2 linked regions of the Methyloferula stellata AR4 genome follow. Each later gene encodes a partner of the first gene's protein in a complex. Links are inferred from orthologs where the notes say so. Each region holds a gene or a part of one and is shown in the gene's direction. Other genes may lie near its edges.

Region 1 (15,317 bases):
TGCGAGGGCGGCGCGCTTTCCAGCCTCGCGGCGCTTGCAGCCGGCAAGGCTGATCCTGTCCGCATATGAATCCGCCGCTGATCCTCATCGCCGCCATCGCCGAAAATGGCGTCATCGGCAGGGACAATAGCCTCCCCTGGCATTTGACCAGCGACCTCAAGCGATTTCGCGCGCTGACGATGGGAAAGCCGATGATCATGGGACGCAAGAACTTCCAATCAATCGGAAGACCCTTGCCGGGGCGCGAAACCATCGTCGTCACGCGCGACCGCGATTTCACCGCCGAGGGCGTGCATATCGTCTATTCGATCGAGGATGCGCTCGCCTGCGCCGCGGAACGCGCCAGCGCCATGCAGGCGCAAGAGATTATTCTCGCCGGCGGAGCCGAACTTTATTCGGCCATGATCGACGACGTGGATAGGATGAAGATCACTTTCGTCGATCTCGCGCCGGAAGGCGATACGTTTTTTCCTGCCATCAATTGGTCGCAATGGGGGGAAGAAAGCCGCGTGCGCCCGCCAAAAGACGCGAAGGACGATGCGACATTTTCGTTTGTCGATTATCGTCGGCGATGATGTCTCGAACGCCTACGGCATTTATATGCGGAAATTCTATAAATGAGATTGGCCGGTTAATGGAAAATCGCTTGGGATACTCCCAAGCGATATCTTCACCATAGACAAAACCGCCAAGCGATTTTGCAAAAGACACCTACATTTGCTGGAACTTGTTCTATAAGACTACCGGCCGATAAACCGCGTGATATCGGACGATCGGCACCCCGGCTGAACTTTTGAAAGGTCTTTTATGCCTTGGACCAGTAACGGCAATGGCGGCGGAAGCTGGAAACCCGGCAATCCCGGCCCGTGGGGACAAGGACCCAGCGGATCGACGCCGCCAGACCTCGAGGAAATGCTGAGCCGGGTCCAGCAAAGACTGCGGCAATGGATGCCCGGCGGCGGCGTGAGTTCGCGCGGCATCATCGCCCTGGTGCTGATCGGCCTTCTCATCTGGCTTCTAACCGGCTTTTACACGGTCGGCCCGAACGAGGTCGGCCTCAACAAAGTCTTCGGTGGCTATACTGGCAGGACCACGCCCGGCCTCAATTACAATTGGCCCTATCCGGTGGGCTCGGTGCTGAAGCTTCCGGTGACCAACCGCAAGGCCACCAATATCGGCTTCATCTTCCGTCCGAACGGGCAGCCGCCCATCGATCTGCCGGAAGAAAGCCTGATGCTGACGGCCGATGAAAATATCGCCGACGTCAAATTCGTGGTGATCTGGCAGATCGATCCGGTTCATCCGGAAGATTACGCCTTCAACGTCGCCAATCAGGAAGAAACCGTGAAAGCCGTCGCGGAAAGCGCGATGCGCGAAGTGATCGGCCGCAGCCAGATTCAAAAGATCCTGACCGCCGAACGCAAGGTGATCGAACCTGCCGTGCAGGATCTCATGCAGAAAGTCTTGAACGACTATAAAGCCGGCGTGCTCATCCTTCAGGTGCAATTGCAATCGGTCGATCCGCCCGAGCAGGTCATTGCCGCCTTCCGCGACGTGACCGCGGCGCAGCAGGATCAGGACCGCTTGCGCAACGAAGCCGAAGCCTATGCCAATAGCGTCGTGCCGGAAGCGCGCGGCAAGGCGGCCGCCATCATTCAAGAGGCCGAAGGCTACCGCCTGCAGACCGTCGCCGAAGCGCAAGGTCAGGCGGCGCGTTTCACCCAGATCTACGATCAATATAAAAACGCGCCCGAAGTCACTCGCGAGCGCATCTATCTCGAAACCATGGAGCGTGTGTTGGGCGGTGCCGACAAAGTGATCGTCGACGAGGCCGCCGGGAACGGAAACGGCGTCGTGCCTTATCTGCCGCTGCCGCAACTGGCACCGCGCGCCAGCGATGGGAGCCGCAAATGAGAGGCGCCTATGGCTTTGTCGCGCTGATCGCGCTCGTTGTTATCCTGGTCGTAGCCGCGGCCTCGACCTTTCAGGTTCAGCAGACGGATCAAGGTCTGCTGCTGCGTTTCGGCGAACCTGTCGCCGGACGCGGGCTGATCACACAGCCGGGGCTGCATTTCAAGATTCCGTTCATCGAGGACTATATTCCGATCGACAATCGCATTCTCGATCTCGAAGCGCCGAAGCAGGAGGTGCTCGCCTCCGATAATACGCGCATCGAAGTCGATGCGTTCCTGCGCTACAAGATCGTCGATCCCTTGAAGTTCTACCAAACCGTCGGCACGATCGAGCGGGCGAGGAACCAATTGGGCTTCGTGCTCAATTCGGCGGTGCGCCGCGTGCTCGGCGAAGCCGACCTGACGCAGATCGTGCGCGACAACCGCTCCGCGCTCATGCTGAAGATCCGCGACCAGGTGAACCAGGAGGCCGGCCGTCTCGGCGTCGTCGCCACGGATGTCCGCATCAGGCGCGCCGACCTGCCTCGCCAGATCTCGGAACAGGTGTTCAGGCGCATGCAGACCGAGCGCGCCCGCGAGGCTGCCGAATATCGGGCGCAGGGCTCCGAACAGGCACAGAAGATTCGCGCGAAGGCGGATCGCGACGTGGTGGTTCTGCGCGGCGATGCGCAAAAGCAAGCCGATCAGGTCCGCGGCGAAGGCGACGCGACGCGCAACAAGATCTTTGCCGACGCTTATGGCAAAGATCCGGATTTCTTTGCCTTCTACCGGTCGATGCAGGCCTATGAGAATGGGCTCAAAGCCTCGGACACGCGCATGATTTTGAGCCCGAAGTCGGATTTCTTCCGCTTCTTTGGAACGTCTCATCCCGAACCCGCCGCGGGCGCGCCGTCCGCCGCACGTTAACTTACTCGGGCAAATTCTTGCCCTGCAATTTTGAGGTGCGAGCGGCAATTTGCCGGGCTATGGCTATATGAAAGATAAGGGAAACGGAGCTTTCGGCGAGCCTGGCAAAAAGCGCGACGCCGCCGATTTTCCGCCCTAATTTATCGTTCGATTGGCGCGCTTCTTAAGCCATGCCGCGCGTCCGGTCGCAGGAGATCACTTCATGGGTTTGTTTGCCTTTTCAGAGCTGCGGGTCGTCACGCCATCAAAACATGCCTTGGCTGGCCGACTGCGCCGCGCGAACTTGGCCTTCGCCTGCGCGCTCGGTCTGTCGCTTATTGCCTCGCCGGCCGCTCTTGTCGCGCCCGCCTTTGCCAAAGGACCCGATTCTCTCGCCGATCTCTCCGATCAAGTCAGCGATGCGGTCGTGAATATTTCGGCGACGCAGACGATGGAAGACAAACATGCCTCGGCCGCGCCGCAGCTCGAACCGGGTACGCCTTTTGACGATCTCTTCGAAGAATTCTTCCGCCGCCGTCAGCAAGGCGGCGGCAGCGGCGGCAATAATGATACGCCATTGCCGCGTCCGCGCGAGCGCAAGTCGAATTCGCTTGGCTCAGGCTTCGTGATCGATCCCTCCGGGATCATCATCACCAATAATCACGTCATCGCCGACGCCAATGATATCACCGTCATCTTCACCGACGGCCAAAAGCTGAAGGCACAAATCATCGGCAAGGATTCCAAGGTCGATGTCGCGGTCCTTCGCGTGAAACCCGAAAAGCCGCTGAAATCCGTCAAATTTGGCGACAGCGAGAAAATGCGCGTCGGCGATTGGGTGCTGGCGGTCGGCAATCCATTCGGCCTCGGCGGCACGGTGACGGCCGGCATCATCTCGGCGCATCACCGCAATATCGAATCGGGTCCCTACGACAATTACATTCAGACCGACGCGGCGATCAATAAAGGCAATTCCGGCGGGCCTCTGTTCAACATGGACGGCGAGGTGATCGGCATCAATACGGCGATCCTGTCTCCTTCGGGCGGCTCGATCGGCATTGGTTTCGCCACGCCTGCCGCGACCGTCATGCCGGTCATCGACCAATTGCAGAAATTTGGCGAGACGCGGCGCGGCTGGCTCGGTGTCCGCATTCAAAACGTCGATGAGAGCATCGCGGAAAGCCTCAACCTCGGCCCGGTTCACGGCGCGCTTGTCGCCGGCACCGACGACAAGGGCCCTGCGAAGGCGGCAGGCATCCAGGCCGGCGACGTCATCGTCAAATTCGACGGGACCGACATCAAGGAATCGCGCGACCTGCCGAAGGTCGTCGCCTCCGCGCCGGTCGGCAAGGACGTTGCCGTCGTCGTCATGCGCCAGGGCAAAGAACTGACCAAAACCGTCAAACTCGGCCGCCTCGAAGACAATGAGAAGCTTGCCTCGCTCGAAACGAAGGCCCCTGAAACCAGCAAGGCCTTGCCTCCGACGCCGGTCGAAAAAGCTTTCGGCATGGAGTTTTCGAGCCTCAGCAGCGCCGCGCGGCAAAAATTCTCCATCGGCGAGAGCGTGGCCACAGGCGTCGTCGTCACCGATGTCGATCCGGAGTCGCCGGCCGCCGAGAAAAATATTCAGCCCGGCGAGGTGATCCTGGAAATCAATCAGATCCCCGTGAAGGACCCGTCCGAGGTATCGGCCAAGATCAAAGCCCTGAAGGAGGGCGGCAAGAAATCGGCGCTGTTCCTCATCGCCAATACGCAAGGCGAGGTGCGCTTCGTCGCGCTCTCAATGCAATAGGCAGAATGTCTCGAAATCCGATCGCATGGCCGGGGCGAAATTTTCGCGCCCCGCCCTTGCGGGAGGTAGGCCTCCTCACAATTTCAAGCTCCATAGGACAGTTTCCCGGTCTGCGGCCTTGCCGTAGCTGCCAGCTTTCTATTTTGCTTTAAAATTAAACATTATGCTTCATATATAAGCGATTAATGCTCAAAAATAACTTCTTCCTTGACAATTTGGGGCGCGATGGCTTATTTCGCGCCTTGTTAGCACTCTATGTTACCGAGTGCTAACGAGGCCTGGGTTGGACCGGCCGAAGCTTCGCGAGGTGTCCCCTTCGAGAGCAGGGACCCATCATCATTTTAGAGGAAGCAGACCATGAATTTTCGTCCCCTGCATGACCGTGTGGTCGTCAAGCGTCTTGAAGGTCAGGAAAAGACCAAGGGCGGGATCATCATTCCCGACAACGCGAAAGAGAAACCCCAGGAAGGCGAAATCATCGCCGTTGGTCCTGGCGGCCGCGATGAGACCGGCAAAATCACTCCCCTCGATGTCAAGGCCGGCGACAAGGTGCTGTTCGGCAAATGGTCCGGCACCGAAGTCAAGATCGACGGCCAAGACCTCCTCATCATGAAGGAGAGCGACATCATGGGTGTCATCGCCTAAGGCGAGCCTTCTCTCCGACCGACACTAGAAACCTTTTCAGGAGTTTGAAAAAATGGCAGCCAAAGACGTACGTTTTTCGTCCGATGCGCGTGATCGCATGTTGCGCGGCGTGGACATTCTCGCCAATGCGGTGCGTGTGACCCTCGGTCCCAAGGGCCGTAACGTAGTCATCGAGAAGTCATATGGTGCACCGCGCATCACCAAGGACGGCGTGACTGTCGCCAAGGAAATCGAACTTGCCGACAAGTTCGAGAACCTCGGCGCCCAGCTTGTCCGTGAAGTCGCTTCCAAGCAGAACGACGTTGCCGGTGACGGCACGACCACGGCGACGATCCTCGCCGCCTCCATCGTCCGCGAAGGTGCCAAGGCAGTGGCCGCCGGCCTCAACCCGATGGATCTGAAGCGCGGTGTTGACCTCGCGGTCGAAGCCGTCGTCGCCGATCTCAAGGCCAATTCCAAGAAGGTCACGTCGAACGACGAGATCGCCCAAGTCGGCACGATTTCAGCCAATGGCGACGTATCTGTCGGCACGATGATCTCGACCGCCATGCAAAAGGTCGGCAACGAGGGCGTGATCACGGTCGAAGAGGCGAAGAGCCTCGACACCGAGCTCGATGTCGTCGAGGGCATGCAGTTCGACCGCGGCTATCTCTCGCCCTACTTCATCACCAATCCCGACAAGATGGTGGCGGAACTCGAGGAGCCCTACATCCTCGTGCATGAGAAGAAGCTTTCGTCGCTCCAGGCCATGCTGCCTGTGCTCGAAGCCGTCGTTCAAACCGGCAAGCCGCTCGTGATCATCGCCGAGGACGTCGAAGGCGAAGCACTCGCGACCCTCGTCGTCAACAAGCTGCGCGGTGGCCTCAAGGTCGCGGCCGTCAAGGCGCCGGGCTTCGGCGATCGCCGCAAGGCCATGCTCGAAGACATCGCCATCCTGACGGCTGGTCAGCTGATCTCCGAGGATCTCGGCATCAAGCTCGAAAACGTGACCCTGCAGATGCTCGGCCGCGCCAAGCGGATTCGCATCGACAAGGAGAATACGACGATCATCGACGGCGCCGGCGCCAAGGCTGAGATCGAGGCCCGTATCGGCCAGATCAAGAACCTGATCGCCGAGACCACCTCCGATTACGATCGCGAAAAGGCGCAGGAACGTCTCGCCAAGCTCGCGGGCGGCGTCGCGGTCATTCGCGTCGGCGGCGCGACCGAAGTCGAAGTGAAGGAAAAGAAGGATCGCGTGGACGACGCTCTCAATGCGACGCGCGCGGCGGTCGAAGAAGGTGTGTCTCCCGGCGGTGGCGTCGCGCTTCTGCGCGCCATCAAGGCGCTCGATAACCTCAAGGTTGCCAATCCCGATCAAAAGACCGGTATCGACATCGTCCGCAAGGCGATCCAGACCCCGGCCCGACAGATCGTCGACAATTCCGGCGGCGATGGCGCCGTGGTCGTCGGCAAGCTCATTGAGAACCCGTCTTATTCCTTTGGTTATGACGCGCAGACCGGGGAATATGGGGACATGGTGAAACTCGGCATCATCGACCCGACCAAGGTCGTCCGGACGGCTCTGCAAGATGCCGCTTCGGTCGCCGGTCTTTTGATCACCACCGAAGCAACCATCACGGAAGCGCCGAAGAAGGATGCCCCTGCGATGCCGATGGGCGGTGGCGGCATGGGCGGCATGGGCGGCATGGACTTCTAAATCCACGTCTGCTGGAAAGCTCCGCCTTTCCGATAAAGAAACCGCTCCGCGCGCAGTCACCTGCGCGCGGAGTTCGTTTAAGGGCCGTCTCTGGTATTCTACAACCGTAGGCTTGAGCAGCGCCTCGCATTGCCGGATGAATTTCAACTTTTATTGAAGAGAATTGTTCTGTCTTGACGCGCCCGGTTCGCGCCAATCTTTTGGACCAAGGCAAACTGTCATCAAAGGCATCAACATTTTAATCGGCGCCTGAGGTTTTTTTGCAACCGCCCTTGCACATTTTCGGTCTAAGCTTCCGCACCTGTTTTTAAAGGGCTCCGGGGGGAGAAGCGGAAAGTGCAGCAATCGTCGAAATCGTCAAAGATTCGAAAAACTACGACGCGCGCGGATCTTCTGGAGGCTGTCTATAGTTCGAGTCCCGTTCTCTCTCGCGCACAGGCACGCGAAATTTTTGAAATCGCGCTTGAAGAAATTTCAGATGCTTTGGTTCGCGGCGAAAGCGTCAAACTCCGTTCATTCGGTCTTTTCGCGGTCCGTAGCAAACGCGAGCGAATCGGGCGCAATCCACGCACAGGCGTTGAAGTGCCGATCACGCCGAGACGCGTGCTGACGTTCAAACCTTCTCCGGTTTTAACCGCGAGCATCAATGGGACAGCCCTGCCGCAAGAGGCGGAAGCCGACGCGGAATAAAGATTTGGACATAGGACCCAAAACTGGGGACCGGTACTGATCCCCGCTGTTGCCGGGATCCGGTTTTGAATGAGCACGTCGGGCAGGCTCGATTTGATCGGATAATCCGATGCTCACGCAAGGTGGCGAGCGGCGGCTCCTGCCCCGTTTGAGCCATTCCAGAGCTTAGGCTTGCCCATTTTGCACCTAAACTTGCGTATTTTTAAGAAATCAGCGCTTGACCCTGCAAGCCTTGAATGTGACGCATTTTCCGTGCGGTTGGTCAGCTCGAAATCGCCAAAACCGGCCAAGATGAAGCGGCCACCGAAGCTCGGCTGTCCCTTGGATAGATTTTCTCGGGACAGGATGACCTGGGCGATTGCTTGGGACGCGATGGCTTGGGGATATAAACGCGCTCCGCAATCGAACTGCCGCTTCCGTTTAAATGCAGTGATCGGGTCTTTATGAAATTCCTCGCCCTCGCCGTCGCTCTTTTTTCCGTCGCCGCCGCGATCATCGCCCAAAAGACCGGCGAACCGCTGGTCACCTTCATGGCCGCCGTCGGCTTCATTTGCGCCGTCACGACCTATCGCGCCCATGCGATTTCGAGTTTTTTGAAAATCTTCGCGGCGATTTTCGCAACCGAGACGATCGTTTTCGGGAGCGCCTTTCTCCTCGCGAAGTTGGACCTCTGGCCGCAAGGATATGAGGATTACCTGCCGCCGGAAAGCATGCCGGTGACCGTCGCCATTTTTGCGATCCTGGTTTATCTGCTGTCCTTCATCCCGGTCGTCCGCGCGATGACGAAAATAGCCGACCGCTATTTCAACACGGATGAGAAAAACCCGGCGCGCATCTGGCCTCTGCCGTCTTTCACGGGACGCGAGCGGCATATAGCGACCAGCATGGTCGTTCTTCTGGTGCTGATCAACCAGGCGCAGGTCGGTATCGACGTGCGCCTGTCGTTTTTCTCACGCGATTGGTTCAATGCGATCCAGAACAAGGACGAAGCAACTTTCTGGTATCAGCTCTTCACGGTTTTTTGCCCCTGGGCTTTTTGTTACATCGCATCGGCCGTCGTCGAACTGGTCGTCCAATCGACCCTCGTCATCCGCTGGCGGCGCTGGCTTACGGATTATTATGTCACCCGCTGGCTCGCGGGACATACGCATTACCGCATGTCACTCACGGGCGCCGGCGCCGATAATCCAGATCAACGTATCTCCGAGGATATAGCGCGCTTCATCGATGGCGGACAGGTCGGCTCCGGCATCTATTCCTTTGCGATCCTTTTGATCGCCAAACTGACATCGCTCGTCTCCTTCGCCATTCTTTTGTGGGATCTGTCGGCAAATTTCACGCTTCCCTACACGGCCATCGCGGTCCCTGGTTTTCTCTTCTGGGTCGCCTTGATCTATGCGGGCGTCGGCACTTTGTTCACGCATCTGATCGGACGGCCTCTCGTCGCCCTATCCTTCGTGCGGCAGCGCTATGAAGCCGATTTCCGCTTTCAGCTCGCACGGCTGCGCGAATATGCCGAGCAGGTTGCGCTTCTTTCCGGCGAAAATGCCGAACAAAAATCCCTGTTGAAATCCTTTTCGTTCATCGTCCGAAATTATTTCGACATCATCGGCTGCCGCAAACGACTGATCTCTTTTACGGCTTCCTACGGCCAGCTCAGCCCGTTCATTCCCTATATCGTGGCGGCGCCATTCTATTTCGCCGGCAAGATCACCCTCGGCATCATGACGCAGACGGCGCGCGCCTTTGGAAGCGTCAACGACGCGCTGACATTCTTCGTGACCTATTATGTGTCGCTCGCGGAATTCAAATCGGTCCTCGATCGTCTGACCTCCTTCGATGCCGCGCTCGAACGCGCCCATGCCTATGGCACGGGCCTGCGCAAGGTTCCCGAGGCTTCGAGCGAGGAAAAAAATCTCGATTTAGCCGCTTTCACTTTGGAGCTGCCGGACGGTCGCGTGATCGTTCAAAGCAGCGATCTGCAATTTGCCGCGAACGAACCCGTGCTTCTTACCGGGCCGTCCGGCTCCGGCAAATCCACACTGTTTCGCGCAATCTCTGGCATCTGGCCCTTCGGCGAGGGTACGATCACCCTGCCTGCCAATGTCCGCGTGATGCTCCTGCCGCAAAAACCCTATATTCCAAACGGCAGCCTTAAGGCGGCGGTCACTTATCCATCGCAACCGGATGATTTTCACGACGAGGCCATCCGCGAGGTTCTGACCGCGGCTCAGCTCGATCACTTCATCGACAGAATCCACGACGAGGATCGGTGGTCGCAATGCCTGTCGGGCGGCGAACAGCAGCGCGTCTCTCTCGCCCGCGCCTTACTCGCAAAGCCGGATTGGCTGTTTCTGGACGAAGCGACAGCCGCCATGGAAGAAACCATGGAAGCCAAGGTCTATGAGATCATCGCCGAGCGCTTACCCAATACGACCGTGGTTTCGATCGGCCATCGCACCAGCCTCGTGCGGTTCCACAAGCGCTATCTCGACATGCACCCGGCGGGCACCACCGGGCTCTTCACGCCGTCCGAGCATGTCGTGAAGGCGGCGGAATAATTTTTAAGGCTGGGGAGCCGACCCCTTCAACGGCGCCAGCGGCGCCGGGGTTCGATGGCGGACCGGCGGGAGCGATTTGAGATAGGTCGCAATCGCCAAGGCGTCGTCTTGGGTCAGGTCTTTAAATTGCGTCCGCCATGGCATGGCGGGCAACAGGACGCGGCCCAGAGGGGTCTCGCCGCTCTTCAAGGCCTTGACAATATCCTCGGCACTCCAATCGCCGATACCCGTCTCCTCGTCGGGTGTGATATTCGGCGGATAGAATCGGCCGATATCGGTCACTGGCAGCGCGCGGTCACCGCCGGTCAAGCGTTTGTCCGCGATGATCTCGCCCTCCGAGTCCCTCGGCGAATGGCAGCCGGCACAGCCGGTGATCTGGACGAGATAGGCGCCTCTCTGCTCGAGCTCCTGCGTATCGGCGCGCGCCGCCGCCGCCGCCGCGGGCAACGCCATAAGAAACGCAATCACGCCAACCCGCTGCAAGCAAGACATTGCCATAAGCCCCTCCAATCAAACCAAAGTCATGCGTCATCGCGGCACCCGCTTCAACGCACGATCTCGTTTAAAAGGTCGGGGATTTTTTGGAATGATACTTTGATTTCGCGCATGGCCGTTCCAAAAAGCCTTCAACTTTTCAGATCATACATAAAGCCATTTCGCTTCTGATAGATCAGAAGCGAGGCTCCATGATTTTGTTTGACGCGTTTTCTTCACACCCACCGGTACCGACTTCGCTCGAAAACGCTTTATCGCGGCAGACTCGCGAGAAGCGCGCGCAGCGTTTCGATCGTCGATTGATCGGCAATACCATCGACAAGCGCCGGCCGGAAATGGCGCTGGAAGGCCCGCACGACATTTTCGGTTTTGGGCCCATAAAGATTGGAAACGCGCAGGCCGTAGCCATACATGGAGAGCAGCGCCTGCAGCTTCTCGACTTCGACCCCATGCATGCCGCGCTCAAGGCGGGGGCCCTCTTCGATCGGATGTGGCTTGACATAATGGCCGACGCCGCTCGCGGCGAGCAAATCCCATGGAAAATATTCGCCGGGATCGGCCTTGCGGTCGGGTGCGACGTCCGAATGGGCGAGAATGCGCGCCGCCGGAATCTGATGGCGCGCCGCGACGTCCTTGCAGAGTGCAATCACCGCCTCGATCTGCGCTTGCGGAAATGCGGGCGCGCCGCCGTCATGGCCGAGATTGACGATCTCGATTCCGATCGAGGCCGAATTCATGTCGCGTTCGCCGGCCCAGATCGATTGGCCGGCGTGCCAGGCCCGCCGCAATTCCGGCACAAGCTGAATCACCTGCCCGTCTTCCGCGATCACATAATGCGCGGAAACCTGGGATGCCGGATCGCAGAGCCATTGCAGCGCGGCCTCGCCCGAAGCCATGCCCGTGTAATGCAAAATGACGGCATCGACCCGGCCGCTTTTGCGGTCCCCATGGTTCGGCGACGGGCGGACATCGCCGACAAGCAGACTATTCGCGGAAAAACTCATCAATAGCCGTAATAGCGCACGCAGAAAGGATTGCCGGCCGGATCATAGCCCCAACGCGCGCAGGCCGGCCCGGGCGGAGGAGGCGGCGGATAATAACCCGGCGGGGGCGGAGGGGGAGGAGCTGGCCGCGTATTGGCGCCGATGATTCCGCCGGTCGCGGCACCCAGTGCCGAGCCGGCGAGAACGGCACCGACGCCGCCGCCGGTCGCGGCGCCAAGCGCCGCGCCTGTCCCCGCGCCGATGGCAGCACCACTGACCGCGCGTTGCTCCGGCGTATAGCCGCATGCGGCCACAGCCAGCGCGGCGGTGAAAACCCCTATTGAAGCCAGCACTTTTCGCATGGAAGAACCCTGTTGTTTCCGCAGCTCCCCAGAGGCCCAAACCGACCGATAAGGTCAAGACAAGATCAGGTGGCGCCGCATCTTTGCGTCAATTCGCGGCATTTTCGACATATCACCTTAACGCTTGATGATTGACCCGCGGGTGCATCCCTCCTATGCCGCTTGATGCCAGCCGGCCGGATGGCCGTCGCTTCTCTTGAAGCGGAGGAAAGTCCGGGCTCCATGGAGACACGGTGCCGGATAACGTCCGGCGGGGGTGACCCTAGGGAAAGCGCCACAGAAAACAAACCGCCGGCGGTTCTCCGCCGGTAAGGGTGAAACGGTGCGGTAAGAGCGCACCGCGCGGATGGTAACATCAGCGGCACGGCAAGCCCCACCGGGAGCAAAACCGAATAGGGGCGACATAAGGGCTTTTCGGAAGAGAACGCGCCTTGGGTCCGTCTCCGGATCGTCGCCCGGGTTGGTTGCTTGAGGCGGCCGGTAACGGCCGTCCCAGAGGAATGGCCATCACGCTTGCGGTACCGCCGCAAGCCATACAGAACCCGGCTTACAGGCCGGCTGGCGCAATTTAAAATATCGGCCGTCACCGCCGACGCTTGATCTCGCCTAAAAGGCTCAGACCAAGCGCCCTGCCGCATGGGCGAGCATCGTATAGACTTTGCCCGTTTCCGACGCGAGATAGGATCGCGTGACCGTATCGTCGCGGTCGTCGCGATTCACATCCGACAAAAGCCGTTCGAATTCCTTCACGTAGCGATCAACGGTTTTATGGAATTCCGTATCGGTACGGTAGCGGCGGCGGATTTCATCAAATGTCTGCTGGCCGCGCGCGGTATAGAGATGCGGCGAAAACGCGTCGGGCTCGCCTCTCCGATAGCGGTCCCAGGCGTCGGCCGCGGCATCCGCATCGATCATCCGGGTAATGTCGAGAGAGATGGTTTCGAGCTCGACGCTGGCCGGCGGCGCATGACGCGCCGGTCCGCGCGGAATGCCGGCGCGATTGTCCTCCACACGCGCTGGCGCTGACGCCGGCTCGTCGCGCGAGGCACGGGCGAGAAGATCAGACAACCATCCGCCACCGCGATCAGCAGGAGCGGCCTGCGGACGCGCCGCAGCAGCGGGCGGCAACACCGGCACACGTTGCGGCGGCGGGTCGCGGCGCGGTGCGGGCGCTTCGGGAAGCGGCAGAGGTGCCGGTGCGCGCGTCGCGGCCTCCGGCTTTCTGAACCCGGTCGAAGACCGCTCGGAAAGAACCGGTGCGGCCGACTGTTCGGCGACATCGAAGGAGCGGCCGGATCTCGTCACGATCTCGGTCAATTCGTTCAGAGCCCGGACCTGATCGAAGACGATGCGGCGCATGGCGGCGGCCTGCTCCGCCGTCTCCTGCGGAAGATCCGTCACGCTGCGGCGAACTTCGTCGCGCGTCGCATCGAGCTCTTCCTGAATGGTGCGGGCCATGCCGCGCATTTCGGAAGCCGCGGCCTGGAAACGGTCCGTCGCCTGCCGCATGATCGTGTTCAATTCGGTGTTGGCCTGCTCATAGGCTCCCCGCAAAGCCGAAGCCGTGCGCTCGCGCTCTTTACCGGTATTGGTGCGGATCTCGCCGAACTGCTGCTCGATCAGACCAGCCGTCGCCTGCGTGGCTTCGGTCAGGAAAGTCCCGATCTCCCTCGCCCGAGTCTCCGCCTGCTGAAAGGATTCGTCCACCAGAGCGCCGAAGGACTGCATGACGTTTTCGAAATCCTCGCTCTTCGCATTGACCTGCGACAGCAGGTTTTCGAGCGCGGTGCGGCGTTCGTCGAGCATCTGGTCGAGTTCGCGCTGCGAACGAGCGAGCTCGCCGGCCGAGTAGCTTAAGGATTGCTGATGCCGCGCGATCGTCTCGGCAAGCGCCTGCGCATCGTTCATCGTCTTGTCGGCGGTCATGTTCAAATGGCCGACATCGGTCGAGACGCGGCTGAAGGCGCTTTGGAAATCCTGCAGCCGCTCAGACAAGGTCCGCTCGATCGCGATGAAATTAGCGCTGGTATCGCCGATCATCCGTTGCAGCGATTGGCCGCTGAGATGGAGCTTGTCGATGAGATCGACCAGCTCAGTGCGAAGCCTGTTGCCGGTTTCGGCCAAGGTGCCGACGGAGGCGCCGGCGCCATTCACGAGCGCATCGCGCAATTGTGCCGAGGATTGATCGATCGCCGCCGTGAGTTCTGTCTGTTTCTGGCCGAGATGCTGGAGGATCGCGCTGCCGCGGTTTTCCAGGGTGTGCGTGACGATTTCACCGACGCTGGTCATTTCCCTGGCGATTTCGCCGCCACGCGCGGTCAGGATTTCGACAAGCCCGGTGCCTTTCGTGTCGAACAGCGTATGCAGGGCACCCGTATGACCGGCCAGCAATTCGTGCAATTGGCGGCCGCGTTCGCCAAGCGACCCATCGAGCTCCACCAGGCGGTTGGCGAGCGCCGTCGCGATCTCGTTGACGCGGCCCGTTAATACGCTGCCGATTTCGCTCGTCCGGCCGGCCAGAGTCGAGTCGAGATCGAGGATCGCCTGAGCAAGCGCGTTCCTGACCTCCTCGGTACGGCCAGACAGCAATTGACCCAGTTCGCCGGTCTCGCGATCGAGAACGGCGCGCATATTGGCCGCATGATCGCCGAGAGTTTGATTGAGTTCGGTTGCCCGCGCGACGAGACTGTCGGCGACGGCATGGCCGCGGGCGTCGAGTTCGCCCGAGACCGTATCGAGCCTGCTGACGACCCGGTCTTCGAAGAGCGAAATACGATTGTCGAGCGTATCGGCGATCTCGATCGCCCGGTCGCCCAGCACCTGGTTCACCTCGTCGGCCTTGTCGGACAATGTCGCCGTCAGAGCCGTCGAGCGGCTGGTGAGAATGGCTCCGATTTCCGCCGCCTTCATATCGAGGGCTTGGGTCACGTCCCGGCCGCCGTCGCCCAGAACTTTGGCGATTTCGATCGCACGGCTTGCCAAAGCCTCGTTGAGCGCGCGGGCGCGCGTCTCGAGTCCGGTGTCGATCCGCGCCACCAAAGTCTCGAGGAGCTGAGCGATTTCTTGAGTCTTGGCCGAAGTCTTGTCGTCGAAGGCGTCGATCTGCGTCGTGAACACATGCGCGGTTTCTTCGGCGCGCTCGCCGAGCTTCGTGTTCAGCGCATCGCCATGCACGGTCAGCACATTTTCGATCGCTTCGAGCCGGTCGGCGAGCGTCGCCGTAAAGCGCTCGGCATGGGCGCCGAAATCGTTGACGGCGCCGGCGCCCTGCACGGTGAACATTTCCTCCGCG
Region 2 (15,443 bases), 240 kb from region 1 along the record:
TGGGCCTCGCGATTTTCGGCGCGATCAGGCTTGCGCCTGGAACGACGCCGCTGGTCAAGGGCATTTCCTTGCGGATCATGCAGCCCAATCTGGCGCAGGATGCCAAATTCCGGCCTGAGAACGGGCCGGCGATCCTGGCGCATTATCTGTCCCTCTCCGATCGCTCAACCGGACCGGCACATACCGGGCTCGCCGATGTCTCGGTCCTGATCTGGCCGGAGTCGGCCTTTCCATTCATCTTGTCGCGTACGCCGCAGGCCTTGGCGCAAATCGCCGCCGTGCTGTCGCCAAATAGCGTCCTCGTGACGGGCGCGGCCCGCGAAGAGGATCTGCCGGCCGACAAGGACAATCCGAAGCCGCACACCGTCTTCTTCAACGCTGTGCAGGTCGTCGACAAGAGCGGCGTGATTTTAGAAAGCTACGACAAGGTTCATCTTGTCCCCTTCGGCGAATATCTGCCGTTTTCGACCTTCCTGAACAAGCTGGGATTGCGCCAGTTCGTGCATATGCCGGGCGGCTTCGAAGCGGGCAGTAAACACGTGATTTTGAATGTCCCCGGCCTGCCGCCGGTTGTGCCGCTGATTTGCTATGAAGCCATTTTCCCCGGCGATGTGATGCCGTCTGTGCCTGGCGAACGGCCGGGCCTGCTTCTCAATCTCACCAATGACGGGTGGTTCGGCAATACGGCCGGCCCTTATCAGCATTTCGCCCAGGCGCGATTGCGGACGATCGAAGAAGGTCTGCCGTTGGTGCGCGCGGCGAATTCAGGGATATCTGCGATCGTCGACCCCTACGGACGCGTATTGTCTGAACTCTCTCTCGGTAGAGAAGGACTATTGGACGGTGGCCTTCCGCAGAGACTTGGGCCACCAATATTCGCTCATCTTCCATTCATCTCACCGTTTTTAGTATGGTTAATAGCAATTAGTTGCTCCTTTATCTTTCGCAGACAGGTTTGATACCAGCGCTTTCTCGCGTCTACGTTGCATTATTATAAAATACACGCTAGGTGTCATTTCACATGCGAAATCAGGGTATTGCTAAGTTTGATGAGACAGAGCCGGTTTCTGGCGAGGTGGAGGGGAGACCAGCTTTTGTGAAAAAGGCACCGAATCCGATTGATCGGCATGTCGGAAGCCGTGTCCGCATGCGCCGCATTTTGCTGGGAATGAGCCAGGAAAAGCTGGGGGAGGCGCTGGAACTGACGTTTCAGCAAGTACAAAAATACGAGAAAGGCACCAACCGCATTGGCGCGAGCCGGTTGCAGCAGATCTCGCAGATTTTGAACGTACCTCCGGCCTTTTTCTTCGATGGCGCGCCGGCGTCCGAAGGAACGGCTGCGTCCGAAGCGACGCAGGCCCAATTCGCGGAAGAAGATGAAGGCTCGACCTATATTGTCGATTTCCTTTCGACGACGGAAGGCGTGCGCCTGAACAAGGCCTTTGCCCGGATTCACAATCCGAAAGTCCGCAAAAGGATCATCGATCTCGTCACGAGTCTCGCCGACGAGGACGATGCCGAGGAGCCGGAAACCGGCAAGACGCCAGCGAAGTAAGCTTGCTCTTCACATTCATAACCAACATGTGCCTCAACCCCAGGCGCGATCCGCAGCCTACGTTACTCAGGTAGCGTTCGTTATAGCGAACGTATCCGCCAGAAAAGCTTGACGAAACGAACGAATTGTCCGAAGTTTAGCGGGTTCGAGGCGTTGGGTGTCTCCAGCCTCGGCCTCCGCTGGCGTGGTTCCGCCGCTTGGCGGATCGACCTCAATCACCTGCCTGTTGGAGCTCTCCGTGCCGCGCGAGACCTTTTTATTTACAAGTGAGTCGGTTTCTGAAGGCCATCCGGACAAGGTCTGCGACCGCATTTCCGACGAAGTGGTCGATCTCTTCTTTCGCGAAGGCGAAAAGGCCGGTGTCGATCCCTATCAGACGCGCGTTGCCTGCGAGACCTTGGCGACCACCAATTTCGTCGTGATCGCCGGCGAGGTGCGCGGCGCACCGATAAAGCCCGAGCAGATCGAAGAGACCGCGCGCCAAGCCGTCAAGGACATAGGCTACGAGCAGGAAGGCTTCCATTGGAAGCATGCCGACGTCAACATCAGGCTGCACGCCCAATCGGCCGATATTGCGCAAGGCGTCGATGCCGCCGGCAATAAGGACGAGGGCGCGGGCGACCAGGGCATCATGTTCGGCTATGCCTGCCGCGAGACGCCAGAGCTGATGCCGGCGCCGATCTATTACGCGCATAAGATTCTCGAGCTGCTCGCCACCGAACGCAAGAGCGGCAAAGGCGAGGCCGCCAAACTCGGTCCCGATGCGAAGAGCCAGGTCACGATCAAATATGAGCATGGCAAGCCGGTCGGCGCGACGCAGATCGTGCTCTCGACCCAGCACCTCGACGAGAACCTGAGCTCTCTCGACGTGCGCTCGATCGTCGAACCCTATATCCGCAAGACCTTGCCGGAAGGTTGGATCAGCGATGCAACCGTCTGGCATGTGAACCCGACCGGCAAATTCGTCATCGGCGGTCCGGACGGCGATTGCGGTCTCACCGGCCGCAAGATCATCGTCGATACCTATGGCGGTGCCGCGCCGCATGGCGGCGGCGCCTTTTCAGGCAAGGACCCGACGAAGGTCGATCGGTCCGCCGCCTATGCCGCGCGCTATCTCGCTAAAAATGTCGTCGCGGCCGGTCTCGCCGATCGCTGCACGATCCAACTCTCCTATGCGATCGGCGTCGCCGAACCGCTGTCGATCTACGTCAATCTTCACGAGACCGGCAATGTCGCCGAGGACAAGCTGGAGACGGTCTTGGGCCGGATCATGCGCCTGTCGCCGCGCGGCATCAGAGAACACCTTCAACTGAACCGGCCGATCTATGCGCGGACCTCGGCCTATGGCCATTTCGGCCGGATCCCCGATGCCGAAGGCGGCTTCTCCTGGGAGAAGACCGATCTCGTCAAGGAGCTGACGTCGGCGCTCGCCTGATTGGGTCAGGCGCTGCCGATTTGCCGCCCGCCGCGGCAAAACATAAATAGGCGCGCATGAACTCCAGTCTTCCGCCACATACGGAATTTATTCCGTCGCCGCTTCATGGGCGCCGCAAAGCCAAAAAGCTGCGGACCCATCACACCGCGCTCGTCGAAAATCTGCTGCCGCATCTGGCGCTCGATCTTTCGAAGCCCTTGGGCGATCCGGCGGCGCTTTTCCCGAACCAGCCCAAAACCTTCTGGATGGAAGTCGGCTTCGGCGGCGGCGAACATATGGCAGATGAAGCACTGCGCCATCAAGACGTGGGCTTCTTCGGCTGCGAGCCTTTCGTCAATGGCGTCGCCAAAGCCCTGGCTCTCATCGCCGAGGCGGACCTCTGCAACATCCGTCTGCATAATGGCGATGCGGGCGATGTGATCGACGCCTTGCCGGAGGCGGTGCTCTCCTGCGTCTATCTGCTTTATCCCGATCCCTGGCCGAAGCGGCGTCAGCACAAGAGACGCTTTCTATCGGATGATATGCTCACCAGATTGGCTCGCGTGATGAGCAGTGGCGCCGAATTGCGCTTTGCGACCGATATCGATCACAACGCCGGCTGGGTGCTCGCCCGGATTCTGCGGTCGCCCGATTTCGTCTGGCCTGCGCAAAGTGCTTCGGATTGGCATGCGCCTTGGGCGGATTGGGAGAGCACCCGCTACGAGACAAAGGCGCTGAGCGAAGGGCGTCGCCCCGCCTATTTCACATTCGTGAGAAGATAGGCGCCAAATGCCTTCGGAAGGCAATTAAGCGCTTAGAGATTCCTTCCACGATTCTGCAATCCAGAGTTATAGTCTTTCAGAGATCGGAGCGCCGCCGGTGCGTTTCCGCCGGCTATTTCCCTTGTGGCGGCCGGACTGTGCGGATGGGGACCAAAATGGCGGAGCTGGAAGGTGTAAGGGCGAGCGGCAATCGCTGGCTGCAATTGGTGCTCGGTGTCATCACCATGATGGCCATCTCCAGCCCGCAATATGTCTGGACCCTTTTCACCAAGCCGTTGCTGGAGGTGACCGGCGTCAGTCTGGCGACCTTGCAGATCACCATCTCTATCCTGATCGTGCTGCAGACTTGGCTGTCGCCGTTGCAGGGCGCGCTCATCGAGCGCTTCGGGCCGAAGCCGCTCGTGATGGCCGGTTGCGCTTTGTCGGGTCTGTCTTGGATTCTTTCCGCCTATGCGACGGATGTGACGATGCTCTATCTCACCTATGGTGTGCTTGGCGGCATCGGTACAGGCATCGTCTATGTCGGCGTCATCGGCCATATGGTGCGCTGGTTTCCGGACAAGCGCGGCTTTGCGACGGGCATGGCGGCGGCGGGCTATGGGTTCGGCGCGATGCTCACGACCTTCCCGATCGCGGACATGTTGAAGGCCTCCGGCTATCAGCACACGCTCATCGTTTTCGGTGCGATTCTCGGAGCTGTCGGCGTGCTCGCCGCGGCCTTTTTGCGCGAGCCTTTGGTTGGCTATACCGTTTCAACCATTGCATCGCCGCATGTGACAGACACGGATTATACGCCGACATCCATGCTGAAGACGCCGATCTTCTGGCTGCTCTTCGTCATGATGACGATGATGTCGACCGGCGGCCTCATGGTGATTTTGAACTTCGCGACGTTCAGCCGCGAGTTCGGCATTACCGACAATGTGATGGTCCTGGGCTTCGCGGCTCTGCCGCTGGCGCTGACGCTCGATCGCATCACCAACGGGGCGACGCGGCCCTTCTTCGGCTGGCTCTCGGACAGGATCGGGCGCGAAAATACCATGGCCATCGCCTTCGCGGGCGAGGCTTTGGCGATTTTTCTCATGCTCAATCTACGGCACGATCCTCTGGCCTATGTGCTCTTGTCCGGCGTCGTCTTCTTCGGCTGGGGCGAGATTTTTTCGCTCTTCCCCTCGACTTTGACCGACACGTTCGGCACGCAGCACGCGACGACCAATTATGGCTTTCTCTATATGGCGCAAGGCGTGGGCTCGGTGCTCGGCGGTCCGCTCGCAGCCTCGTTGCACGAACATACGGGCAGTTGGGTTCCGGTCTTCGGATTGGTCATCACGATGGACGTGTTGACGGCTCTGCTCGCCTTATTCGTGCTGAAGCCCTGGCGCAAGACATGGCTCGCCGGCAGCCGGCCCGCGCTGGCGACAGCCACGAAGCAGGCCTGACGTCCGATCTCAGATCGAGGCTGCGGCCTCGCGGGCTTTGTCGAGGAACTCGTCGCTCGCATAGACTTTGTCGCCATCCGGATCGTGCACGATCGCGCCGAAATTATTGACGAGCGCGGCGCAGACGGCCATGGCGGCAATATATTCGCGCACGTCGCCGCTCCATTTGACGGCGATTTCGACATCGCGCTCGGCGAGCGCGGATTTGAGATTCGCGGGCGCAGCATCTGCTGCGACATCCTGGAATTTGATATTGAACCCGGCATCCTCGCCGTCGAGCGTGCAGGGCAGATAGCCCTGGCTCTTGAAGGGCGCATAGCCGTCGTCCAGGGTCACTTTGAACTTGAGGCCGTCGATCGCCTTTTGCAGATCCTTTCGCGCCGGGACATCCTTGCGATTGAGAAAGGCGGACTGCGCGCGCGGCATGGCTTGCTCCTGATTTCGGCCGATCGGACGCGCCTCTTTATCACAAGCCTCATTCGCCTGAACAGGCGGGGCTTCGCCAAAAGCTGGATTTATTAATAAAGCCAACGGATTGGCTGGCCGGGACCGGGCTCTTGCGGGGTGATTTCATTCACCTTGTGCCGGAAAACCCGTCGCTTCGCCGCGCGGCCTTTGCTACGAAGGTTTTCATTTCGAAAAGGATGGAATGGCGGCCGCCATGTCTCTAACTGACGATCGCCTGCTTCAGGACGCCTTGGCGGCCCATCTGGCCGCGCAAGGCTATCCGCGCTGCGAGCCGCCGATCCTTCTGCCGGCCTCGGATTTTTTCGATTCCGGTGAGGAGATTCGCGGGCGGCTTTACCTCACAAGCGACGTCTCGGGCACGGATTATTGCCTGCGTCCGGAATATACGATTCCGGTCTGCCGTCATTATCTCGCCTCGCCGGAAGCCGGCCAGCCCGCGGCCTTTTCCTATTGCGGCCCCGTCTTTCGCTATCGCGCCGATGGGCCGGGCGAATTCATCCAGGCGGGACTTGAGAATTTCGGCCGCGCCGATCGCGAGGCGGCGGACGCCGAGATTCTGGCGCTCTCCTTGGAAACCATCGCCGCCGTTGCAGGCAAGGTGCTCAGCGTGCGGATCGGCGATGCGGGGCTCTTTGCGCGTCTGCTGGAAGCGCTTGATCTCTCGCCGCAATGGCGCCGCCGTATCAGCCGCGGTCATCTGCAAGGCAAGGCGCTTGAAGCCATTCTGTCCGCGCCCATGAATGGCGCGAGCACGGATCATTCCGGCGTGCTCGCGGCTTTGGAGGGGTCCGACAAGCAAGGCGCCCGCGCGCTGGTTGAAGATCTGCTATCGATCGCAGGCATAGCGACGGTCGGCGGACGCACGGCGGCTGAAATCGCCGACCGCTTTCTCGAACAGGCGGCGCTGAAATCGGGTTCGGGCTTTCCGGCCGAGAAGCGCGCGATCATCGAGCGCTTTCTCGGCATCGAGAGCGATCCCGATCATGCTTCGGCGGAACTCCGCCAATTGGCGCGCGACGCCAAGCTCGATCTGTCTGCCATCCTCGATCGGTTCGATGCGCGGCTCGGCTTCATGGCCGCGCGCGGCCTCGATATCGAGGCTCTGTCCTTCGGCACCGGCTTCGCGCGCAATCTCGATTATTATACGGGCTTCGTCTTCGAGGCGCATGACAAGGATCAGCCGAATAGCAAGCCGCTCGCGGGCGGCGGACGCTACGATTCCTTGGCCAAGACGCTCGGCGCGAAGGAGCCTATTCCTGCCGTCGGCGCCGCGATCTGGGTCGACCGCCTCAATCACGGCAAGATGGACGCTGCATCATGAGTGGGGCTCAGCCTTTCGTCCTTGCCGTACCCTCGAAGGGGCGGTTGCAGGAAAATGCCGCGGCCTTCTTCGGCCGCGCCGGGCTGACGCTCGTGCAAGGCCGCGGCGCGCGCGATTATCGCGGCACGCTCGCAGGCATCGAGGGCGTTGAAGTGGCCTTCGTCTCGGCATCCGAGATCGTGTCGCAGCTCGCGGCCGGCACCGCGCATATGGGCGTGACGGGCGAAGATCTCGTGCGCGAAACATTGCCTGATGCCGATGCGAAGCTTGTGCTTCTGACGCCGCTCGGTTTTGGCTATGCGAATGTCGTCGTCGCCGTGCCGCAGGCCTGGATCGACGTGAAGACCATGGCCGATCTCGAAGATGTCGCGGCGGCCTTTCGCGCGCGCCGTGGCGAGCGCATGCGGGTCGCGACCAAATATCTCAATCTCACGCGGCGGTTTTTCGCCGAGCGCCATGTCACCGATTACCGGATCGTCGAAAGCTTGGGAGCGACCGAAGGCGCACCTGCGGCGGGGCAGGCCGAACTCATTGTCGATATCACGACGACAGGCGCGACGCTCGCCGCCAATGCGCTGAAGATTTTGGACGATGGCGTCATGCTGCGGTCCGAAGCCAATCTCGTGGCGTCGCTGACGGCGCCATGGGACGACAAGACCAAAGAGACAGCGCGCATTCTTCTCTCGCGGATCGTCGCCGAAGAGGAAGCCCGCACGACCCGCGAAGTCTCGACGGTGCTCGCAAAGTTCGAGGCCGAGCAACAGATCGACGCGCAGGCGATATTTGCCGCCCGGATGCGCCTGCACGCGCCGGATGGGCGCCTTGTTTTGAATTGCCCCAAAGAAAAGGTGGCGGCGCTCGCCGATTGGCTCATCGGCCAAGGCGCGGACCATGTCGCTGTGACGGCGCAGGATTACGTGTTTTCCGCCGTCAATCCGCTTTACGAGAAGCTCGTCGCAAAGCTATATAAATAATTGCGACAAGTTTGCGAAATCCGCTATAAATGCCACCATGAGCATGGCCGTCTCTCTCGATGAAGGGCGGCAAAGGATTATGAGACTAGCAGTTTAGGGAAGCCGTCGATGTCATACTTCGTTTCCTGGATGAAGGACGGGCATGTTCGCAAATTCGCCTATCCGCATGTCAGCCTCGAAACGGCATTGGCACTGGCGCATGAGGTTTTGCAAACGGACGGCGGCGACGTCTGGGTGAGCGACGAAAAAGGCCAAAAAGTCGCCGACCGGGAAGCCGTTTTGGATCACGCCGAAGGCGATTATGCCGAGAGCGACGACGAAAATTAGAGGCGAGTAGCCTCTGCTTGGGCATCGGGCGGGGGACGAAAGGCTCGAAATCCGCTATAGGTTCGCCATGAGCGAAAGAGATGAGATCATCGCGACTTTACGCGCTGCCCTGCCGGACCTCCGGAAGCGTTGGCCGATCCACTCGCTCGCGCTTTTCGGCTCGATGGCGCGCGGGGACGCGACCGAGAAGAGTGATGTCGATCTTCTCGTCGAGTTCGATAAGCCGATCCCGTTTTCCATCATTTCTCGCTTGAGCAGGAACTTGAGAGATTGACGGAACGGCATGTCGATCTTGTCACGCGCCGGGCACTGAAGCCACATATGGGCAAGCGCATCCTCGAAGAAGCTTTGCCGCTTTGAGCAGCCGCAGCTATATCGACTTTCTGGACGATATTGTTGGCGCATGCCGTTCGATCATCCGATTCGTCGAAGGTATGACGATGGATGACTATTTCTCCGATGAGAAGACACGTTTCGCTGTGATGCATATGAGATCATGGGGGAAGCGGTGAAACATCTGCCAGACGATCTAAAATCCGATCATCCAGAAATTCCGTGGGCGCGAATGACCGCGGTGCGAAATTACATAGCTCACGGCTATTTCAGCGTGGACGATGTCATCCTGTTCGAGACGATCAGGCAAGAGTTACAACCTTTGCTTCCACAACTTGAAGCGATCTTGCATAAGCATAATCAAGAATGGAAAGAGTGATTTCTTTGCGCTTGGTGGGGTTCCGCGTTCAAATCATTCCCACAGCTTCCGCCGGATAGAGGATAGCGCCCGCACCGAGCGCGATGAGCTGGCGCTTCTTGATCTCGCGGTGAAAAATCTCGCTGCTTGTCACGAAGATATCGCGGCCGGCTTCGATATGGGCCAGCATCATCTGCACGTCGCATTTCGCCGCGCGCCAAGGGCTTTCCCTTGAAGGCGCCGTCTCTTCCAATTGATGCGCCTTGCGATAGTCGCGCCATGCATATTGGATGCTCGGATAGAGGATCGAATGAATTTCGTGCTCGATGTCTTCCATTTCTTCAGTCGGAAGCAGACACCATTTCGGAAAGGCTATGTCGAAATAGGCCATGGGTGGCAGGAGATCGACGCGCAGCAGGCCATGCCGTTCCAAGGTTTGGCCAAACTCGGTGAGGTCCTTGATCAAAGGCGCCGCCGGCAAGCGTGATGCCGCGATCGACAGAGCAACCAGCGCGACATCGGCTTTGTCCGCCTCATGCGCCGCCGCCAGCGCGCGGATGGCTTCGGCCTCTTTGGCCGCTCCATCCGGCAAGGCAAGATAATGCGTGTCGAGCGTAAAACTCGTCACTCCGCTGCCGCTTTTGCGTGACGCGCTGGATCGTAATTGAGGATCGGTGCGAGCCAGCGTTCCATCTCCGCGAAATCCATGCCTTTGCGCAAAGCATAATCTTCGACCTGATCGCGTTCGATCTTGGCGACGCCGAAATAGCGCGCATCCGGATGCGAGAGATAAAGCCCCGAGACCGACGAGCCCGGCCACATCGCGAAACTTTCGGTCAGCGTGACGCCGATGCGGCGTTCCGGCTCGAGCAGGCGGAACAAGGTCGCCTTTTCGGTATGGTCGGGCTGTGCCGGATAGCCTGGCGCCGGCCTGATGCCGCGATAGGGCTCGGTGATCAATTCATCGGGCGCGAGCGCCTCGTCCGGCGCATAGGCCCAGAATTCCTTGCGCACGCGCTCGTGCATGCGCTCAGCAAAAGCCTCGGCGATGCGGTCGGCGAGCGCCTTCACCATGATCGACCCATAATCGTCATTCGCCTTGGCGAAACGATCCGCGATCTTCTCTTCACGCGCACCGGCGGTGACGACGAAGCCGCCGAGATAATCCGGCTTCAGGCTTTCGACCGGCGCGATATAATCGGACATGGCAATATTCGGCCGCCCGTCGCGTTTTGATAATTGCTGACGCAAGGTATGGAAGGTCGCGAGCACCTCGCTGCGCGACTCACCCGTATAAAGCTTGATGTCGTCGCCAATTGCATTGGCAGGCCAGAAGCCGATGACGGCTTTCGGATCGAACCAATGTTCCTCGACGATCCGCGCCAGCATCGCTTGCGCATCGTCGAACAATTGCTGCGCGGCAGCGCCCTTTTCAGGATCGCTTAGGATATCGGGATAGCGTCCGCGCATTTCCCAGGTCTGGAAGAAGGGTGTCCAATCGATATAGGGAACGAGCTCGGCGACGTCATAAGTACGGAATATCCGCGTGCCCAGAAATGTTGGGTGCGGCGGCTCATAGGCGGCCCAATCGAGCTTCAACGCATTGGCCCGGGCGCGCGGCAAGGGCTGGCGGTTCTTTTCCGCCTCGTTGCGCATATGCGCCTCGGCGACATTTTCATATTCGGTCTTGATAGCCTCGATATAAGGGCCCCGCGCGGCCGGCGAGAACAGGTTCTGCACGACGCCGACGGCACGGCTCGCATCGGTCACATAGACCGTCTGGCCCTTGGTGTAATTCGGATTGATCTTGACGGCCGTATGGACGCGGCTCGTCGTCGCGCCTCCGATGAGCAGCGGCATGCTGAAGCCTTCGCGCTCCATCTCGGAGGCGACGAAACACATTTCATCGAGCGAGGGCGTGATGAGGCCGGAGAGCCCAATGGCATCGACTTTTTCCGTACGCGCCACATCGAGAATCTTCGCGCAAGGCACCATCACGCCAAGATCAATGATCTCGTAATTGTTGCAGGCCAGCACGACGCCGACGATATTCTTGCCGATGTCATGCACGTCGCCCTTGACGGTCGCCATCAGGATCTTGCCGGCATTTTTGCGCTCGGCACCGCCATTCTTGCGTTTTTCCTCTTCCATATAAGGCATCAGATAGGCAACGGCCTGTTTCATCACGCGGGCGGACTTCACCACTTGCGGCAGAAACATTTTGCCGGAGCCGAAAAGATCGCCGACGACATTCATGCCGGCCATCAGCGGGCCTTCGATCACATCGAGCGGACGCGTGGATTTGGCCCGTGCCTCTTCCGTGTCGGCGTCGATGAATTCGGTGATGCCATTGACGAGCGCATGTTCAAGCCGCTTCTCGACCGGCTCACTGCGCCAGACGAGATCCTTCTCAGCCCTCTCCGTCCCTTGGCCTTTGAAGCGCTCGGCGAGCGCCAGCAGGCGTTCCGTGCCGTCGGGGCGGCGGTTGAGGACAACATCCTCGCAGGCGTCGCGTAGCTCTGGATCTATATCTTCATAGACCGAAAGCTGGCCGGCATTGACGATGCCCATATCCATGCCGGCTGAGATGGCGTGGTAGAGAAAGACCGAATGCATGGCCTGACGGACCATCTCGTTGCCGCGAAACGAGAAGGAGAGATTGGAGACGCCGCCGGAGATGTGGACCAGGGGGAATCTTTTTCGGACTTCCCGCGTGGCTTCGATGAAATCGACGCCATAATTATTATGCTCTTCGATGCCGGTCGCGACTGCGAAAATATTCGGATCGAAGATAATGTCTTCAGGCGGAAAGCCGACTGTCTCGGTCAGAATTTTATAGGCGCGTGAGCAAATCTCGATTTTCCGCGCGCACGTATCGGCTTGGCCTTGCTCGTCGAAGGCCATCACGACGACGGCGGCGCCATAGCGGCGCACGAGCTTCGCGACTTCGACGAATTTCTCTTCGCCTTCCTTCATCGAGATCGAATTGACGATGGGCTTGCCCTGGATGCATTTAAGGCCGGATTCGATCACTTGGAATTTGGACGAATCGACCATCACCGGCACGCGCGCAATGTCCGGTTCGGCGGCGACGAGATTGAGGAAGTCGACCATGGCCTTTTCGGAATCGAGCAGGCCTTCGTCCATGTTGATGTCGATGACTTGCGCGCCGGCCACGACCTGATCGCGCGCGACATCAAGCGCCGCCGAAAAATCGCCTTCCTTGATGAGCTTGCGGAATTTGGCCGAGCCCGTGACATTCGTGCGCTCGCCGACATTGACGAAGCGGATTTCCTTCGTCAGCGCAAAAGGCTCAAGGCCCGAGAGACGCAGGAGCGGCACGATCTCCGGGATCTTGCGCGGCGCAATGCCTACGACACGCTTGGCGATCGCATGAATATGCGGCGGCGTCGTGCCGCAACAGCCGCCGACAATATTGACGAGGCCACTCTCCGCGAATTCGCCGATGAGCGAGGCCATGTACTCAGGGCTTTCATCATAGAGGCCGAATTCATTCGGCAGGCCGGCGTTCGGATAGGCGCAGACATAGGTATCGGCGATGCGCGAAATTTCGGCGAGATGCGCCCGCATCTCTCTTGCGCCGAGCGCGCAATTCAAGCCGATGGTGAAGGGCTTGGCGTGGCGCAGCGAGTTCCAGAAGGCCGTCGGCGTCTGGCCCGACAAGGTCCGGCCGGACAAATCGGTGATCGTGCCGGAGATCATGACGGGCAGTTTCTTGCCCATATCATCGAAAACCTGATCGATGCCGACCAACGCCGCTTTGGCGTTCAGCGTGTCGAAGATGGTTTCGACGATCAGAATATCGACGCCGCCTTCGATCAGCGCGCGTGCCGCTTCGGCATAGGCATCGCGCAATTCGTCGAAACTGACGGCGCGAAAGCCCGGATTATTGACGTCGGGCGAGATCGACGCGGTGCGGTTCGTCGGGCCAAGTGCACCTGCCACGAAATGACGGCGGCCGTGTCTTTCTTCCGACTCATGCGCGGCCTCGCAGGCGAGCCGTGCCGCCTCGAAATTCAATTCGGGCACAAGCCTTTCCATGCCGTAATCGGCCTGCGCGATCCGCGTCGACGAAAACGTGTTCGTCGCGATAATGTCGGCGCCCGCGTCGCAATAGGCGAGATGGATGGCGCGGATCGCATGCGGCTGGGTCAGCACCAGAAGATCGTTATTGCCGCGCAGATCGCGCGGCCAATCGGCGAAACGCTCAGCGCGGAAATCGGCCTCGGTGAATTTGTGCTGCTGGATCATCGTGCCCATGGCGCCGTCGAGCACCAGGATTTTTTCGCGCGCTGCCGCGCGCAGGGCAGCGAATGTATCGGATTCTTTCATGTCAGGCGGCTTTCTGTTCGGATTTTGGCCTGAGCCCCAAGAGATGGCAGATGGCATAGACGAGATCGGCGCGGTTCATCGTGTAGAAATGAAAATCGCGGATGCCGTGATCGACGAGATCGAGCACTTGCTCGGCGGTGACGGTCGCGGCGATGAGGCGGCGCGTCGTCACATCCTCTTCAAGGCCTTCGAAGCGATCGGCCAGCCATTGTGGAATCGAGGCTCCGGCCTTCTTCGCGAAACCGGCGGTGAGATTGAAATTCTGCACCGGCACGATGCCGGGCACGATCGGAATATGGATGCCATGCGCGCGGACCTTGTCGAGATAGCGCAAATAGACATCGTTTTCGAAAAAGAACTGGGTGATGGCGCGCGTCGCGCCCGCATCGATCTTGGCCTTCAACACATCTATATCGGCGTCGACCGATTTGCTTTCGGGATGGCGCTCCGGATAGGCGGAGACCGAAATCTCGAAATCGCCGATGCGGCGGATGCCCGCGACAAGCTCGGTCGAGGTCTTATAGCCTTGCGGATGCGGAACCCATCCGTTTCCGTCCTGGCAGTCGCCCCGCAATGCGACGATATGGCGGACGCCTATGTCCCAATAATCGCGCACAACTCTATCGACTTCGTCGCGGCTGGCTGCGACGCAGGTCAGGTGCGCGGCGGGCTTGATCGACGTTTCTTTAAGAATCCGCGCGACGGTCGCATGCGTGCGCTCGCGCGTCGAACCGCCTGCGCCATAAGTCACGGAGACGAAGCTTGGGCCAAGCGGTGCCAGGCGCTTGATCGACTCCCATAGCGTCTTCTCCATCTCATCTGTCTTCGGGGGGAAGAATTCGAAGGAGACGCAAATATCGGGGCAATGCGTGCGGCTCGCGCGCGGCGGCACGGCTGGCAGAGGTTCAAGCATGGTCAGGCAACCTCCTGCGCCATCAAGGGCGGCGCATCCGAGATGAAGCGGCGGTCATGGCCGAGCCACAAGGACACGGTGAGCTTATGGCCTTCGTGCGTATCCGGCACGAGATCGCGTTCGACGAGCACATCGAGGCCGGCGTCGCTCATCATGCCGGTGATCTCCTCATGCGCGAAGCCAAGGCGGCGATGCGCATGGGCCTCGCGCAAAGTCTCTTCATTGTGAGGCGCGAAATCGACGATGACGAGCCGGCCTCCTGGCCGTAAGGCTCGCGTGGCCTCGCGGATCGCGCGCGACGGATCGTCGAGATAATGCAAGACTTGATGCAGGATCACGAGATCGTAGGAATTGCGTTCGACCGGCAGGGCATAGAGATCGCCCTGGCGCAATTGCGTATTGCGCAGCCCGCTGCGCTCGATTCTGGCTCGCGCGAGTGAAAGCATTTGCGGCGATTGATCTATGCCGACCGCGCGGGTTGCGAGCGGCGCGAGCAGTTCCAGCATGCGGCCGGTGCCGGTCCCGAGATCGAGCAGCGAATCGACGGGCGCTGCGCCAATGGTTTCGCGAATGGCGGCCTCGACATGCTCCTCGGCGACATGCATGGCGCGAAGCCGATCCCAATTGCCCGCCTGCGCCGCGAAATAACGCGCCGCCTGTTCGGCCCGCGCATGACGCACCTCCTGCAGGCGCGCGCGGTCAGCCGTCAAAACCGGATCGTCGCCTTTGAAACGGGCGAGGATGTCGCGAACGAGCGAGGCACCCGCACCGCCATGCGGAACGTGAAAAAAGGCCCAGGCACCTTCGCGATGACGCTCGACGAGCCCCGCTTCGACCAGAAGCTTCAAATGGCGGGAGACACGCGGCTGCGACTGACCCAGAATGGTGACGAGTTCGGACACCGTCAGTTCGACTTCGGAGAGAAGCGCGACAAGCCGCAGGCGCGTCGCCTCGCCCGCGGCGGCGAGCGCGGCGAGCACAATGTCGAAAGGGGCGCCTTCACTTTGGGGCATCGAGTTTGTCCGCATCTCCACTAGTGGCTAAACATATAAAGATATCTTTATATGTAAAGTCTATTCGGGAAAAAATTACGGAAAGCGCTTTTTATATTCACGCTCAAGTTGGGCGGCCCGCCGGGTACCGGGGTATGGCGTGCCGGAAGACGGAATTTGACTTGTCATAGGGCCACGCTAGACAGGTTGCCCC

What was found.
Region 2: the proteins of groL (region 1) and metK are in contact, whole or in part, in a cryo-EM structure (PDB 8P4O), measured with the Escherichia coli proteins. The link is inferred for Methyloferula stellata AR4 from one-to-one orthologs.

The regions. Positions count from the first base shown.
Region 1 is NZ_ARWA01000001.1:3,755,703-3,771,019, forward strand. The notes cover bases 4,750-7,610. They hold groL (chaperonin GroEL), read left to right. Parts: upstream 4,750-5,287; coding sequence 5,288-6,934; downstream 6,935-7,610. Other genes in these bases: groES (co-chaperone GroES), read left to right, coding at 4,948-5,235; A3OQ_RS0118595 (integration host factor subunit alpha), read left to right, coding at 7,271-7,610. Also shown: A3OQ_RS0118555 (GNAT family N-acetyltransferase), read left to right, coding at 1-69; A3OQ_RS0118560 (dihydrofolate reductase), read left to right, coding at 66-575; FtsH protease activity modulator HflK, read left to right, coding at 808-1,914; protease modulator HflC, read left to right, coding at 1,911-2,819; A3OQ_RS0118580 (Do family serine endopeptidase), read left to right, coding at 3,022-4,590; more of A3OQ_RS0118595, read left to right, coding at 7,611-7,624; A3OQ_RS0118600 (ABC transporter ATP-binding protein/permease), read left to right, coding at 8,068-10,185; A3OQ_RS23005 (c-type cytochrome), read right to left, coding at 10,189-10,683; A3OQ_RS0118610 (peptidoglycan recognition protein family protein), read right to left, coding at 10,932-11,684; A3OQ_RS0118615 (hypothetical protein), read right to left, coding at 11,684-12,025; A3OQ_RS0118620 (apolipoprotein A-IV repeat region-like domain-containing protein), read right to left, coding at 12,641-15,317.
Region 2 is NZ_ARWA01000001.1:3,990,039-4,005,481, reverse strand. Bases 878-3,864 are described here. They hold metK (methionine adenosyltransferase), read left to right. Parts: upstream 878-1,739; coding sequence 1,740-2,990; downstream 2,991-3,864. Other genes in these bases: trmB (tRNA (guanine(46)-N(7))-methyltransferase TrmB), read left to right, coding at 3,047-3,751; A3OQ_RS0119885 (helix-turn-helix domain-containing protein), read left to right, coding at 1,097-1,555; lnt (apolipoprotein N-acyltransferase), read left to right, coding at 878-959. Also shown: more of lnt, read left to right, coding at 1-877; oxlT (oxalate/formate MFS antiporter), read left to right, coding at 3,907-5,190; A3OQ_RS0119865 (hypothetical protein), read right to left, coding at 5,200-5,616; A3OQ_RS0119855 (ATP phosphoribosyltransferase regulatory subunit), read left to right, coding at 5,852-6,979; hisG (ATP phosphoribosyltransferase), read left to right, coding at 6,976-7,953; A3OQ_RS0119845 (hypothetical protein), read left to right, coding at 8,062-8,280; A3OQ_RS25380 (nucleotidyltransferase family protein), read left to right, coding at 8,348-8,554; A3OQ_RS23125 (HepT-like ribonuclease domain-containing protein), read left to right, coding at 8,777-8,992; A3OQ_RS0119830 (hypothetical protein), read right to left, coding at 9,021-9,599; metH (methionine synthase), read right to left, coding at 9,596-13,324; metF (methylenetetrahydrofolate reductase [NAD(P)H]), read right to left, coding at 13,326-14,237; A3OQ_RS0119815 (ArsR/SmtB family transcription factor), read right to left, coding at 14,240-15,250. UniProt on the Escherichia coli protein: Catalyzes the formation of S-adenosylmethionine (AdoMet) from methionine and ATP.